One region of the Shewanella zhuhaiensis genome, then DNA from elsewhere that is predicted to be linked to it. Evidence: predicted binding sites of a transcription regulator. Region 1 holds the regulator's gene; each other region holds the start of a gene.
The links. Region 1 encodes NrdR, which represses ribonucleotide reductase genes. Its sites were predicted from a motif close to AAACACNANATNTNGTGTTT; they were not measured.

Region 1 (4,956 bases):
TGGCACCCGGCTTGGTGCAGTGTGCCCGGACAGAGCCGGGGCAAAAGTGGCGCATATCATACCACAGGCTTTTGCCCCAATCCCTATGCTATTTAAATGAATTCGTGTTTTTTATCTCACTCGCCGGCGACGTACTCAGTCACTTCAAGGCCAAAGCCCGACAGTGAATGGTACTTCTTGGGAGAGCTTAAAAGACGCATCTTGTGAACACCGAGGGACGACAGAATCTGCGAGCCCACACCCACCCGGCGGGAGGTTCCTTGCCACTTGGCTGGTGCTGCGGCTTCACCTTTGTCTTCGGCTTCAAAGGCTTTCACCTTGGCGAGAATATCGCTGTCGTGCTCGCGATTACCAAGGATAACCAGCACGCCACCTTCGCTGCCAATACGGGCCATGGCTTTCTCGAGCGGCCAGGAGCGTTCCTGATCCCGCTCTGAGTGCAGAATATCGTTGAAGGTGTTGGTCAGGTGCACCCGCACCAGCACATTATCATCCACCTCACCTTTAACCAGCGCATAGTGCAGCTGATTGTCGATGGTGTCGCGGAAGGTATGCATCACAAACTCACCAAAACGGGTCGGCAGTTTGCAGCTTGCTTCACGTACGACTGTGGTTTCTGTGTTGTTGCGGTACTCAATCAGGTCGGCAATGGTGCCAATCTTGATACCGTGCTTTTCAGAGAATTTTTCCAGATCCGGACGACGGGCCATGGTGCCGTCTTCGTTGAGGATTTCAACAATTACGCCGGAGGGCTCAAGACCGGCCAAGCGTGCCAAATCACAACCCGCTTCGGTGTGGCCTGCGCGGGTCAGCACGCCGCCTTCCTGGGCCATCAGGGGGAAGATGTGGCCAGGCTGCACCAAATCAGCAGCCTTGGCATCTTTGGCCACGGCGGCCTGGATTGTCACGGCGCGGTCATGGGCGCTGATCCCTGTGGTCACGCCCTTGGCGGCCTCGATGGATACGGTAAAGTTGGTGGTGAACTGGGCGTTGTTATTGCTCACCATCAGCGGCAGATTCAGCTGCTGGCAACGGGCACGGGTCATGGTCTGACAAATCAGGCCACGGCCATAGGTGGCCATAAAGTTAATGGCTTCCGGGGTCACCAGTTCGGCGGCCATAATCAGGTCGCCTTCGTTTTCCCTGTCTTCATCGTCCATCAGGATCACCATTTTGCCCTGACGAATGTCTTCGATGATTTCTTCGATACTGTGTAGCGCCATTGTAAGACCTTTATTTTCTTTTAAGAGTGTTGTGAATTTTAGCGGCCTGCGGGCCAAAAAACAGGGCCGGGCGCACAAAGCGGTGCTTTGACTGACCGGCGCATCAGCGCTCAGCGCATAAAACCGCTGCGGGCAAGCAAGTCCAGGGTCACACCGCCGGACGCGGTTTCTTCGCCGCGTTGCATCAAGCGCTCGAGGTAACGGGCAATCTGATCCACTTCGAGATTCACCTTGTCGCCCACCGCCAAATCAATCAGGGTGGTTTCACCGGCTGTGTGGGGCACTATGGTGAGACGAAAACGGCTGCCGTCTACCTCGTTCACCGTCAGGCTCACGCCATCGATGGTAATCGACCCCTTGTGGGCAATGTAGCGGGCAAGCTCGGCGGGCGCTTCGAGCCAAAACTCGATGGCTTTACCAAGCTGGCTGCGGCTGACCACAGCAGCGCGGCCATCCACGTGACCGCTCACCAGGTGTCCGCCGAGGCGGGTGGTCGGGGTCACCGCCTTTTCCAGGTTCACCGCCAGGCCGGGGCGATACTCGCCAAAGCCGGTCAGCTTCACGGTTTCAGCTGACACATCAGCCACATAACCATCGGCAAGACATTCCACTACGGTCAGACACACGCCGTTTGTGGCAATACTGTCGCCAAGGCGCACATCGGATAAATCCAGCTTGCCACTTGCTACCGTCAGGCGAATATCATCGCCCTTGCGATCGATTCGTCTTAAATGGCCTACGGCTTCAATGATCCCGGTAAACATAAATCCTCTTTAGGCTCGATGCAGCGGCTGCTGACACTCAGGCCACAGTGAAGGTAAAGCGCCAATCCTGGCCCAGTTTGCGCTCATCAATAAGCTTAAGACCCGGCAACTCGGCCATGGTCTGATAATCGGGCAGCTGCAGCATGTCGCGGCCATGGCTGCCAAGGAGCTTGGGCGCCTGATACAGCACCAGCTCATCACAAAGCCCCGCGGCGATAAAGGCACCGGCGAGGGTGCCGCCGGCTTCCACCAGCACCCGGTTGCAGTTTTCACCGAGGTGACTCAAAAGAGCGACAAGGTCGATACGACCATCACCGCCCGGCAGGGTCAAACAGGTGACAAAATCCGGCAGTGAGTGCAAAAAATGGGCATCGTAGGGCTCGGCCGATACCAGCAAAATCGGGCCGGCAATGCCGAACAGTTTGGCATCGGCGCTCATGCGCCGCTGGCTGTCGAGCACCACCCGGATGGGTTGGATAAGCTCGGCTGCGGATAAAGTATTGCCCAGGCTGCCAAGCTCACCATGGCGCACATTCAGGCTGGGGTCATCCAGCAGCACAGTATCTATGCCGGTGATCAGGGCGCAGGATTTGGCTCGCAGGCGCTGCACGTCGCGGCGCGCCTCGGGGCCGGTTATCCATTTGGACTCACCGCTCGAGAGTGCGGTTTTACCATCGAGGCTTGCCCCTACTTTTACGCTAACGAACGGGCGAGCACGCTCCATCCGCGACAAAAAGCCCGGATTCAGCGCCCGAGCCTCGGCTTCCATCAAGCCATGGGCCACCTCGACACCTGCGTCCTGAAGCAGCTTAAGCCCCCTGCCCGCCACCTGAGGGTTCGGGTCGGTCATAGCGACAACTACACGCCTTAAACCATTATCTATCAGCGCCTTGGCACAGGGAGGTGTGCGGCCATAATGGCTGCAGGGCTCAAGGGTGACATAGGCTGTGGCGCCGCGGGCGCGGTCACTGGCTTGTCTCAGTGCATGCACTTCGGCATGGGGACCACCTGCGCGGATATGCCAGCCTTCACCGACAATTTCACCTGCGTCATTCGCTATCACGCAACCCACATTAGGATTGGGGCGGGTGGTGTACTGGCCACGTTTGGCCAACATGATGGCGCGGGCCATCATGGCATGGTCATGTGCGGAAAACTGGCTTGTGACGGATGTGCTCATGGATGATTGCCGCGCTGCTGTCTTTTCTGAAACCCTGATGATTGCTGATGTACTTATTTCTGCAGTCTGGCGATGGCTTCACCAAACTCAGAAACATCTTCAAAGGCGCGGTAAACAGAAGCAAAGCGGATATAGGCCACTTTATCCAGCTCAATCAGGCTGTCCATCATCAGGTTGCCAATCATCTCTGAGGGGATTTCCCGCTCGCCGGTGGCGCGCAGGGTCGACTTAATCTTGTTCATCGCCTGATCAATCTGATCGATGGACACAGGGCGTTTTTCCACGGCTTTGAGCATACCGCTGCGCAGCTTTTCATCATCGAATGGCTGACGGGTGCCATCACGCTTGATAACCCTCGGCATCACCAGTTCAGCGCCTTCAAAGGTGGTAAAACGCTCGTGGCATTCGGTGCACTCCCGCCGACGCCTGACCTGATGCCCTTCTCCCACCAAACGGGAGTCGATCACCTTGGTGTCGGTTGCGTTGCAAAATGGACAGTGCATGGGGCCTCCTGGCGCGCTGGTTGAAGGGCAAATTGAACCACAATACAAATAAAAATGGCCGCTATCGCAGCGGCCATTGAGTTTATCCTATTCAGGTTAAAAGGTTAACCGTAAACAGGGAAACGAGCGCACAGTTCCAGCACCTGGCCTTTCACGCGTTCGATAACAGCGTCATCGCTTGCGTTGTCCAGCACGTCACAGATCCAGTGAGTCAGCTCACGGGCTTCAGTTTCTTTGAAACCGCGGCGGGTGATGGCTGGGGTACCGATACGGATACCAGAGGTTACAAATGGTGAACGTGGGTCGTTTGGCACAGAGTTTTTGTTCACTGTGATGTTGGCACGGCCCAGAGCGGCATCGGCTTCTTTACCGGTCAGCTCGCGACCAATCAGGTCAACCAGCATCAGGTGGTTGTCGGTACCGCCGGATACGATTTTGTAACCGCGCTCGAGGAATACTTCCACCATGGCCTTGGCGTTAACCACAACCTGCTGCTGGTACACCTTGAATTCTGGCTCCAGCGCTTCTTTGAAGGCCACCGCTTTACCGGCGATAACGTGCATCAGTGGGCCGCCCTGACCACCTGGGAATACCGCTGAGTTCAGCTTCTTGTACAGGTCTTCGTCGTTGGCAGCAGACAGGATGATACCGCCACGAGGACCGGCCAGGGTCTTGTGGGTGGTAGAAGTCACAACGTGAGCGTGTGGCACCGGGTTTGGATACACGCCAGCGGCAATCAGACCGGCCACGTGGGCCATGTCTACAAACAGGTAAGCGCCAATCTTGTCGGCGATTTCACGCATGCGTGCCCAGTCAACGATGCCAGAGTAGGCAGAGAAACCGCCAATCATCATCTTGGGCTTGTGCTCAACGGCCAGGCGTTCCATTTCGTCGTAGTCAATCTTGCCGGACTCATCAATACCGTAAGGAATGATGTTGTACAGCTTGCCGGAGAAGTTAACCGGTGAGCCGTGGGTCAGGTGACCACCGTGGGCCAGGTTCATGCCCAGTACAGTGTCGCCTGGCTGCAGCAGAGTCATGTACACGGCGCTGTTGGCCTGAGAACCGGAGTGTGGCTGTACGTTGGCAAAAGTGGCGCCGAACAATTCTTTGGCGCGCTCGATGGCCAGGCTTTCCACGATGTCGACATACTCGCAACCACCGTAGTAACGCTTGCCAGGATAACCTTCGGCGTACTTGTTGGTCAGCTGTGAGCCCTGAGCCTGCATCACGCGGGGAGAGGTGTAGTTCTCAGAGGCGATAAGCTCGATATGCTCTTCCTGACG
Region 2 (4,956 bases), on a different contig from region 1:
GCGCGCTTGAGGATTTCCTGGTTCACCACTATGTCGTCAAACACCACTGACGGGTCGTTGACGATGTTACGGATGATATGGGTGTAAGAGCGCGAGTGAATGGTCTCGGAAAACGACCAGGTTTCAATCCAGGTTTCGAGCTCAGGCAGCGATACCAGCGGCAGGAAGGCCACGTTGGGGCTGCGGCCCTGAATGGAGTCCAGCAGGGTCTGATACTTGAGGTTGGAAATAAAAATGTGCTGCTCGTGGGCAGGCAGTTTACCGAAGTCGATTTTGTCACGGCTGACATCCACTTCTTCCGGTCTCCAGAAGAAAGACAGCTGCTTTTCAATCAGCTTTTCGAACACTTCGTAGCGCTGCTGATCGTAACGGGCAACGTTTACGGACTGGCCGAAAAACATAGGTTCGCGGGTGGCGTCGTTGGGAGTCTGACAAAAAGTTGAATAAGCCATGATGTTTCGTTCCGGTAAAAGGGGGCATGGGGCCCCCTGTTAACACCTAAAGTTCCTTTTAACCTTGCCTGCTTAAATCTTACAGGCGCCGCCAGCACAGCCGTCGTCTTCTTTCTCAACCACGGCAATGTCTTCGTGTTGATCGGAAGCACCGTCACGGGTGTTATGGTAGTAAAGGGTCTTGAGGCCCAGTTTGTAGGCGGTCAGCAGATCTTTAAGCAGCAGCTGCATCGGCACCTTACGACCTTCAAACTTGGCCGGGTCATAGTTGGTGTTGGCAGAAATGGCCTGATCCACGAACTTCTGCATAATGCCTACCAGCTGCAGGTAACCATCGTTGGATGGCATCTGCCACAGCAGCTCATATTCGTGACGCAGCGCATCAAAGTCAGGTACTACCTGCTTGAGCTGGCCATCTTTACTGGCCTTCACCGAAATCAGACCACGTGGTGGCTCGATACCGTTGGTGGCGTTGGAGATCTGCGATGAGGTCTCGGATGGCATCAGCGCAGACAGGGTAGAGTTACGCAGACCGTGACGCTTGATGTCTTCGCGCAGGCCTTCCCAGTCAAGATGCAGCGGCTCAGAGACAATCTTGTCCAGATCGCGCTTATAAGTGTCGATTGGCAAAATACCCTGAGAGTAAGTGGTCTCGTGGAACGCAGGGCAGGCGCCTTTCTCTTTGGCCAGATTCATCGAGGCTTTCAGCAGGTTGAACTGAATGGCTTCGAAGGTCTTGTGAGTCAGGTTGTTGGCGCTGCCATCGGAATAGCGCTTGCCGTTTTTAGCCAGGTAATTGGCGAAGTTAATCACACCAATACCCAGAGTACGACGGTTCATGGAGCCAAGCTTGGCGGCCTTGATAGGGTAGTCCTGATAATCCAGCAGGCTATCCAGGGCTCGTACAGCCAGATCGGACAAGCCTTCGAGCTCTTCGAGGTTATCGATGGCACCCAGGTTCAGCGCTGACAGGGTACACAGGGCGATTTCGCCATTGGTGTCATCTACGCTTTCCAACGGCTTGGTTGGCAGCGCAATTTCCAGACACAGGTTGGACTGACGAATTGGCGCCACGCTTGAATCAAATGGGCTGTGGGTGTTGCAGTGATCCACGTTCTGAATGTAGATGCGGCCGGTAGAGGCGCGCTCCTGCATCATCAGCGAGAAGAGTTCAACCGCCTTCATGCTCTTCTTGCGGATGCCAGGGTCCTGCTCGTACTTGGTGTACAGGCGCTCGAACTCGTCCTGATCTTCAAAGAAGGCGTCGTACATGCCTGGCACGTCGGATGGGCTGAACAGGGTGATGTTCTCGCCCTTGATCAGACGCTGATACATCAGCTTGTTGAGCTGCACACCGTAGTCCAGATGACGGATACGGTTATCTTCCACGCCACGGTTGTTCTTCAGTACCAGCAGTGATTCCACTTCCAGGTGCCAGATTGGGTAGAACAGGGTGGCTGCGCCGCCGCGAACGCCGCCCTGAGAGCAGGACTTCACCGCGGTTTGGAAATACTTGTAAAACGGCAGACAGCCGGTGTGGAAGGCTTCGCCGCCACGGATTGGGCTGCCAAGGGCACGGATGCGACCGGCATTCACGCCGATGCCTGCACGCTGACTGACGTACTTGACGATGGAAGACGCGGTGGCGTTGATGGAATCCAGGCTATCGCCACACTCGATCAGTACGCAGGAGCTGAACTGACGGGTAGGGGTGCGCACGCCGGACATAATAGGCGTAGGCAAGGAAATCTTGAAGGTAGATACCGCGTCATAGAAGTCTTTCACGTACTTCAGACGGGTTTCTCTTGGATAACCGGCAAACAGGCAGGCGGCCACAAGTATGTAGAGGAACTGGGCGCTCTCGTACACTTCGTGGGTCACGCGGTTTTGTACCAGATACTTACCCTCAAGTTGCTTAACGGCTGCATAAGAGAAGTTCATATCACGCCAGTGATCGATATAGCTGTCGAGAATATCCAGCTCTTCTTTGGTGTAGTCTTCGAGGATATGGCGGTCGTATTTGCCCATGTCCACCAATCTGGCCACGTGCTCATACAGTTTTGGTGGCTCAAACTGGCCAAACGCTTTTTTGCGCAGGTGGAAGATGGCCAGACGGGCTGCCAGGAATTGATAGTCAGGAGACTCGGGCGAAATCAAATCGGCCGCGGCCTTGATGATGGTTTCGTGGATGGCTTCAGTCGGGATGCCATCAAAAAACTGCAGGTGCGATCGCAGCTCTACTTCAGAAACCGAAACATTCTTTAAGCCTTTGGCTGCCCAGGTAACTACGCGGTGGATTTTGTCGAGATCGATCTGCTCGCGCTCGCCACTGCGTTTAGTGACTGTCATGTTGCTATTCATCGAAGATAGGCCTTATAGATTGGTATTGCCCTACATATCCCTGTAAGCAATCGTCACTCAAAATCCCTGAAACACCGCTGGATGCCGAAAGAAACACCGTTTCGAGGAGAACGTCTCTGGTGTGTGAGATTGCTACCAATACACAAGATATGGTGCTTATTAAAAGTTAAGATACAAGATAGTGAGGTGAGAGGGTATTTGCAAGTAGGAAATCTTTGGAGAAACTGTGGATATCTTGAGGAAAAACCGAAACGTTAGTAGAGGCTAACTTTGAAGGTCAGTTTCTGTGTGCCATGTTACTTGTATGACAGTTTTTTGACCGTGTCAGATCTCGGTATCGATCGCTTATCTTGCAAGCGATCGCGTTGCGGCGATCTGCTGCCAAAATAACCAGCCTCAGCAAAGCCGGACGACTTTCGTTGGCTGTGGTTTATGCGCCTTAAGTGAAGGCGCGTTTATCCTTAAGGCCGCACTGATTGTGTTGCCTATTAACAGACCTTTCAAAAGGCCTCGCTTATACCCAAGCTCATAGCCCAAACAGCGCAGGAAGCGAAAGTGGGTGCGCAAGCGTCACATCCACCGGCCAGCTGTGGATATCATCCCCGGCGCTGATATAGCCCCAACTTGCGAGTGCCGAGGTCATGTGTGCGGCCCGGGCGGCTTCCATATCCCGTTTGGCATCACCAAGGTAAACAATGTGGCGGGCAGAGCGATTAAGCTGACTTGCGGCCAGCAGCATGGGCGCAGCGTCGGGCTTACCGCGGGTGACACTGTCGCCGCTTATAAGGGCTTTGCAGCTTGAAGCAAGTCCTATACGCTCAATCAGCGGCCTGGCAAAGCAGGCGGCCTTGTTGGTCACTATGCCGTAGGGAATATGTGCCCGGCCAAGGGCATCCAGCAGTGGCGCTATCCCGTCAAACAGCTGGCAACGGCGGCCATTGACTTCGGCGTAATGTAACAGAAGCGATTGCTGCAACAAGTAGGCCTGCTCGTCGGGAATCGATGGCTGGGCGGCACGCACCAGCGCCATACTGCCGTGTGAGGCGGCATGACGCACTTCATCCAGCATCACACTGGCGAAACCTGCGCCTTTGAGGGCAAGGTTCAGCGCAGCTACCAGATCCGGCGCTGTATCGACAAGCGTGCCGTCTAAATCGAACAGCACGCCTATTTGTGTTACTGCTGCCGGGTCAGCTAGTGACGCCATGGTGCTTTCGGCCGCGAGCGGGTCAATCAAGGGGCTTTTCCGTGGCAATCATGTAATTCACATCCACCCGGGAAGTGTAGCGGAAGGTGCTGGTGAGCGGATTGTAGGTCACGCCAATGGCGTCCTTGCACAGAAGCTCTGTGTGGTCGACCATCTCAATCAGCTCAGACGGCTTGATGAACTTGCCATGGTCGTGGGTACCCACCGGCAGCATTTTCAGCAGGTACTCGGCACCGAGAATGGTTTCGACATAGGAGCGCAGATTGCGATTGATGGTGGAGAAAAACACAAAGCCGCCTGGCTTCACCATGTCGCAGCAGGCCTGGATAACCGACAGGGGATCGGGCACATGCTCCAGCATCTCCATGCAGGTGACCACGTCATAATGCTCAACGTAGCTCTCGCGATGGCCTTCGGCGGTGGTTTGCAGGTAGTCCAGCGTAACACCGGTTTCCAGCGCGTGCAGTCGGGCGACTTCCAGTGGTTCAGTGCCCATGTCGATACCGGTGACCTCTGCGCCGATACGCGCCATGCTTTCAGACAAAATGCCGCCGCCGCAGCCCACATCCAGCACCTTTTTACCGAACAAACCACCACAGGTCATATCGATATAGTTAAGCCGCAGTGGGTTTAACTGATGCAAGGGTTTGAATTCGCCATCGGGATCCCACCAACTGGCGGCCATCTTTTCGAATTTGGCAATTTCCTGGGTATCAACGTTCATGACTTCTGACATAGCGGCCCCGAAATTCGGTCGGGCAAGGCTCCGGCGCACTGGCAGGTAACCAAGCGGGTTTTCTATTAATGTGGCGCCATTATATCTATTCCGTTGCGCAAACGAAGTGCAAAGCGGTGCGGCAACCGTCAAACACAGTAAATAAGGCGTCACAGATGCTTTTTTAAGCGTTAGAGGGTAAAAATTCAGCAATCAAAACC
Region 3 (4,956 bases), 360 kb from region 1:
ACAAATCCACCTGGCGTTCGGGCCAAAATCCGCTGATTGCTGCTGCCGCGAAACCGCAGCTTGGGGTCAAACAGCGCCTTCTCAAAGGGGCCATCCACTATCACGTCCACCAGCGCCGCCAGACTGGCCTGGGCAGGGGTAAAATCTTCGAGGCGATAACCGGTCCACAGCCAGATGTCTTTACCTGGGCACAGCTCGCGCACCTCAATGATCAAGCTGCGCAGCGCCTCAATATTGGCGGGCAGCAGCGGATCGCCACCGGAGAGACTAAGCCCTCGGCGACGAATGCGGCTGTCATTGAGATCGCAGATAATCCGCGCCTTCATGGCCTCATCAAAGGGGTGGCCACTTTTTTCATCCCAGGTGGACTGGTTATAGCAGCCACGGCATTGATGCTCGCAGCCGGACACAAACAGGGTCGCCCTGGTGCCCGGCCCATTGACCACATCCAGCGGAAAGTACTGATGATAGTTCACCTGATTTCCGCCTTCAGAGATGCTTGACCCGGCGCTTTACTTCTTCCTGCTTGCCGTGGTTGAACGGACGCGCATCAGGGCTGCCAAGGTAGCCACATACCCGGCGGGTCACCGACACCCGGCTGGGTTCGTGGTTGCCACAGGAAGGGCAGACAAAGCCTTTGCTGGTGCAGTCAAATTCACCGGTAAAGCCGCAGTCGTAGCACTCATCGATAGGGGTGTTGGTGCCATAGTAAGGCACGCGACTGTAACTGTAGTCCCACACATCCTCCAGCGCCTCGAGGTTATGCTGCATGTTGGGATATTCGCCGTAACAGATAAAACCGCCGCTGGCGAGTTCAGGGTACGGCGCCTCGAAGTCAATTTTGTCAAAAGGCGACACCTTCTTTTCCACATCCAGGTGGAAGCTGTTGGTGTAATAGCCCTTATCGGTCACCCCGGCAATCACCCCAAAGGCCTTGGTGTCGAGCTTGGCAAAGCGGCTGCACAGACTCTCGCTCGGAGTGCTGTAAAGGCTGAAGCCATAACCGGTTTCCAGCTTCCACTGCTCGGTGGCTTGCTTAAGGCGCGCCACAATGGCGAGGGCTTTTTGTCTGAGCTGCTGCGAGTCGTACACATGCTCCTCAGTGCCATAGAGGGCATTGACGGTTTCATGCAAACCGATGTAACCCAGCGAAATGGACGCGCGGCCATTTTTAAAGATGGGCTCGATATCATCGTCAGGGCGCAGGCGCACACCACAGGCACCTTCCATATAAAGGATGGGCGCGACCCGTGCTTTCACGCCTCTGAGGCGTTCGATACGGCTGTCCAGTGCCTGGCGGGCAATCTGCAAGCGTTGCTCCAGCAAGGCGTAAAAACGCTGCTCATCCCCCTGGGCTTCAATGGCAATACGCGGCAGGTTAAGGCTGACCACACCAAGGTTGTTGCGCCCTTCGTGCTCCAGTTCGCCGTCCTTTTCATGCACACCCAAAAAGCTTCTACAGCCCATGGGCGTCTTGAAGGAGCCGGTTACTCTGACCACCTGCTCATAATTGAGGATATCCGGATACATGCGCTCGGAGGCGCATTTAATCGCCATCCGCTTGATATCGTAGTTGCAATCGCCCTGTTTGTGGTTAATGCCGTCACGGATAGCAAACACCAGCTTGGGGAACACCGCCGTTTTGCGGTTCTTGCCAAGACCGGCCATCCGCACCTTAAGGATGGACTGCTGAATAAGCCGCGACTCCCAGCTGGTGCCAAGCCCAAAACCAAAGGTCACAAAAGGCGTCTGACCGTTGGCGGTATGCAGGGTGTTCACCTCATATTCCAGTGACTGGAACGCATCGTGACACTCTTTCTCGGTCAGGGCGCGGGCGTACGCCACCGCATCGGTAATGCCCCAATGCAGCGCGGTTTGATAATGCTTGTCATAGCTCTTGGCCACATAGGGCGACAGCACCTCATCGATGCGATTAATGGTGGTGCCGCCATAGATGTGGCTCGCCACCTGGGCGATGATTTGCGCCGTTACTGCGGTGGCCGTGGAGATAGACTTGGGCGTTTCAATCTCGGCGTTGCCCATCTTAAAGCCCTTGGTCAACATGCCGCCCAAATCAATCAGCATGCAGTTGAACATGGGGAAGAAAGGCGAGTAGTCGAGGTCGTGGTAATGGATTTCACCGGCCTCGTGGGCGGCCACCACTTCTTTGGGCAGAATATGGCGCTTGGCGTAATGGCGCGCCACAATGCCCGCCAGCAGATCCCGCTGGGTTGGGATCACCTTGGAGTCTTTGTTGGCATTTTCATGGAGCAGCGCGGCGTTGGTTTGCTCCACCAGCGAACGAATTTCCAGATTCAGACGGCTGCTTGCTTCGCGGCACACATCGCGGTCATGACGATACTCAATATAGTGACGGGCCACTTCCTTGTTGGGGCCTTCCATCAGGCAGTTTTCCACCGCATCCTGCAGTTCGTGGATGGCGACTTCGTCTTTACCGGCAACCTGCGCCGCCACAATGGCAGCAACGGTGGCGGCATAGTCGTTATCGATAACCCCGGCAGCACCCTGCGCCGCAATTACCGCATCCCTGAGTCTGGTTTCATCGAACGCAGCACGGCACCCATCCCGCTTGATCACCACTGGCATCGCTAGATCCTCTTTGTCGAAGCCAACACTACATGTTGAGCTTATTTTTTATCCAGATACAAAATGTAGTGTATTAGGCGACAAATACCAGAGCGATACCTTGATATGGATCATGTTTGGGAAAAAGATAAATCTCCCCTTTTTGAAAATCTGTGGCAGGTAGCCTTTTAAAAATCTGCCCCTTGACCCACGGCAAAACAGCAGGCACGCAGCAGCAAAAAATACCCGCGAGCCACCCTCAAAAAAGCAAAAAGCCGGTTCAAAAACCGGCTTTGGCAGTAAGGGGCCAGGTGCTATTGCCCAAGGCTTGCCTCAATCAAATGAGCCTGGGCCATCACGGCGGCATATCCGGCATCGATGGCCTCGGCGGCGCGGTGAAACTCCATAGTGCCAATGTCTGCCACTTTGGGCACCAAACAGACATCGGGCGGATCGCCCATCAGTCGTGCCCGCTTGTGGCGCTGCTGGACAATTTCCATCGACTGACTCATCACTGCCAGCATCCCGGGGTCGTCGCGACTGCCGAGGGAAAACTTATCCGACAGACTGGCCACATAGTCCCGCCCCCGCGCCAGCAAGTCCATAAAACCGCCCTCTTGCTCGGCCAGCGCCTGGGTTTCCTCCTGGGGCGAAATAGCCTCGCTGCGAAGGTCAACCGGCAACGCCTGAATGCGGCTGCGACGCTGGCCATCCAAATCCACCGCAATCACTACATCTACATCCAACGCACGACAGGCAGATACCGGCACCGGATTGACCACAGCGCCATCCACCAACCAGCGATGCCCCTGACGCACCGGCGGTAAAATCCCCGGCATAGAGCAGGACGCGCGCACCGCATGGCGCAAATCGCCCTCTCGAAACCAGATCTCCTGGCCGCTGTAGAGATCAGTCGCCACCGCAATAAAGGGCATGGCCATGGTTTCAATGTCCATCACCCCCATGTGGCTTTGCATGACATCGAATACCTTCTCGCCGCGAATAAGCCCGCCGCGGCGCCAACTTAAATCCATCAGCCCCAGCACATCCCAGCTGGAAAAACTGCGCACCCAGGTCTCAAGCGCTTCCAGATGACCGTTGACATACGCAGCGCCAACCAGCGCCCCGATAGAACAGCCCGCCACCCGGTCGGGTTTAACGCCGAGTTCATTCAGCGCTTTGAGCACGCCAATATGGGCCCAGCCTTTGGCGGCGCCACTGCCAAGGGCGATTCCAATGCGGGTTTGGGTCATGGATATTTCTCCATCCATAAGAAAAGTAACGGTGGGCAACGACTATAAACGACAAGCGCCGGCGGGTGCCAGCGCTTGAACTTAAGAACTCCGGGCTTTGACCAGGTAACCGAGCCAGCCAAACCAGGACGAGAAGGTAACGGCCAAAATCCACCAGCCCTTTTTACGGGCAGGCATCACATCGGACAGTCCAATGTGTAACACCGGGATCATCCAGCCGAAAATGACTATCGCAAGCGCAATCCAAAAATCCATTTACTGCTCCAAAGACATCCGCAGCGAGTGTCTCGGGTCGTTTTTTATTAATGTTGCTCAAACATAAGTCAAAAGCATCACAGGATAAAGCACTCGCGTCACTTTTTTGACGAATATCACGGATATTGACACCCCGTCACGCTAGGCAGACCGCACCAAACAACCCACAAACAACCCAACTTGCCGCCTATTGCCTTGCTTTAGAGAGTGTCATCAGGTTGCCATGGCGCCAAAGCCCCGTTGGCGCTATAATTCCCCGCTTGAATTTTTCCGGAGACCATCCATTGCAATTTTCTGATTTTTCCCTCGATAAGCGCCTCTTACAAAGCCTGAAACACATGGGCATTGAGACGCCTACTCCCATCCAGAGTCAGGCCATTCCGGTTGCCATGAGCGGCCGTGATTTGATGGCCTCATCCAAGACGGGGTCGGGAAAGACGCTGGCATTTTTGCTGCCGGCGCTGCAACGGGTGATTTCCACCAAGTCCCTGTCGAAGCGTGACCCCAGGGTACTGATTTTGCTGCCAACCCGAGAACTGGCCCAGCAGGTTTACGCCCAGCTGCGTCTTCTGGTTGCCAACACCCAATACCGTGCCATCAGTGTGCTCGGCGGTGAGAACTTCAACGACCAGGCCAATGCGCTGGCCCGGGATCCTCACTTTATTGTGGCCACTCCAGGGCGTATTGCCGATCACCTGTCGCAAAAGCATCTGTACCTGAATGGTCTTGAGCTGTTGGTTCTGGATGAAGCCGACCGCATGCTTGACCTGGGTTTCGCGCCTCAGCTTAAAGCCATCAATGCAGCCGCCGACCACCGTCGCCGCCAGACCCTGATGTTCTCGGCCACGCTGGATCACGGCGA

Region 2: a site for NrdR is predicted at 2,952-2,971, ahead of nrdA (class 1a ribonucleoside-diphosphate reductase subunit alpha). Genes of this name have one in related genera too.
Region 3: a site for NrdR is predicted at 2,631-2,650, ahead of nrdD (anaerobic ribonucleoside-triphosphate reductase). Genes of this name have one in related genera too.

What each region holds. Positions count from the first base shown of each region.
Region 1 is NZ_JAKUDL010000001.1:866,102-871,057, reverse strand. It holds gene ribBA (bifunctional 3,4-dihydroxy-2-butanone-4-phosphate synthase/GTP cyclohydrolase II) at 117-1,223, opposite strand; gene MJ923_RS03760 (riboflavin synthase) at 1,334-1,987, opposite strand; gene ribD (bifunctional diaminohydroxyphosphoribosylaminopyrimidine deaminase/5-amino-6-(5-phosphoribosylamino)uracil reductase RibD) at 2,025-3,167, opposite strand; gene nrdR (transcriptional regulator NrdR) at 3,221-3,670, opposite strand; gene glyA (serine hydroxymethyltransferase) at 3,775-4,956, opposite strand, start outside.
Region 2 is NZ_JAKUDL010000002.1:805,097-810,052, reverse strand. It holds gene nrdB (class Ia ribonucleoside-diphosphate reductase subunit beta) at 1-452, opposite strand, end outside; gene nrdA (class 1a ribonucleoside-diphosphate reductase subunit alpha) at 525-2,813, opposite strand; gene MJ923_RS09240 (HAD family hydrolase) at 3,340-4,020, opposite strand; gene ubiG (bifunctional 2-polyprenyl-6-hydroxyphenol methylase/3-demethylubiquinol 3-O-methyltransferase UbiG) at 4,043-4,756, opposite strand.
Region 3 is NZ_JAKUDL010000001.1:1,228,773-1,233,728, reverse strand. It holds gene nrdG (anaerobic ribonucleoside-triphosphate reductase-activating protein) at 1-476, opposite strand, end outside; gene nrdD (anaerobic ribonucleoside-triphosphate reductase) at 490-2,607, opposite strand; gene rssA (patatin-like phospholipase RssA) at 2,901-3,839, opposite strand; gene MJ923_RS05200 (hypothetical protein) at 3,921-4,094, opposite strand; gene MJ923_RS05195 (DEAD/DEAH box helicase) at 4,379-4,956, shown strand, end outside.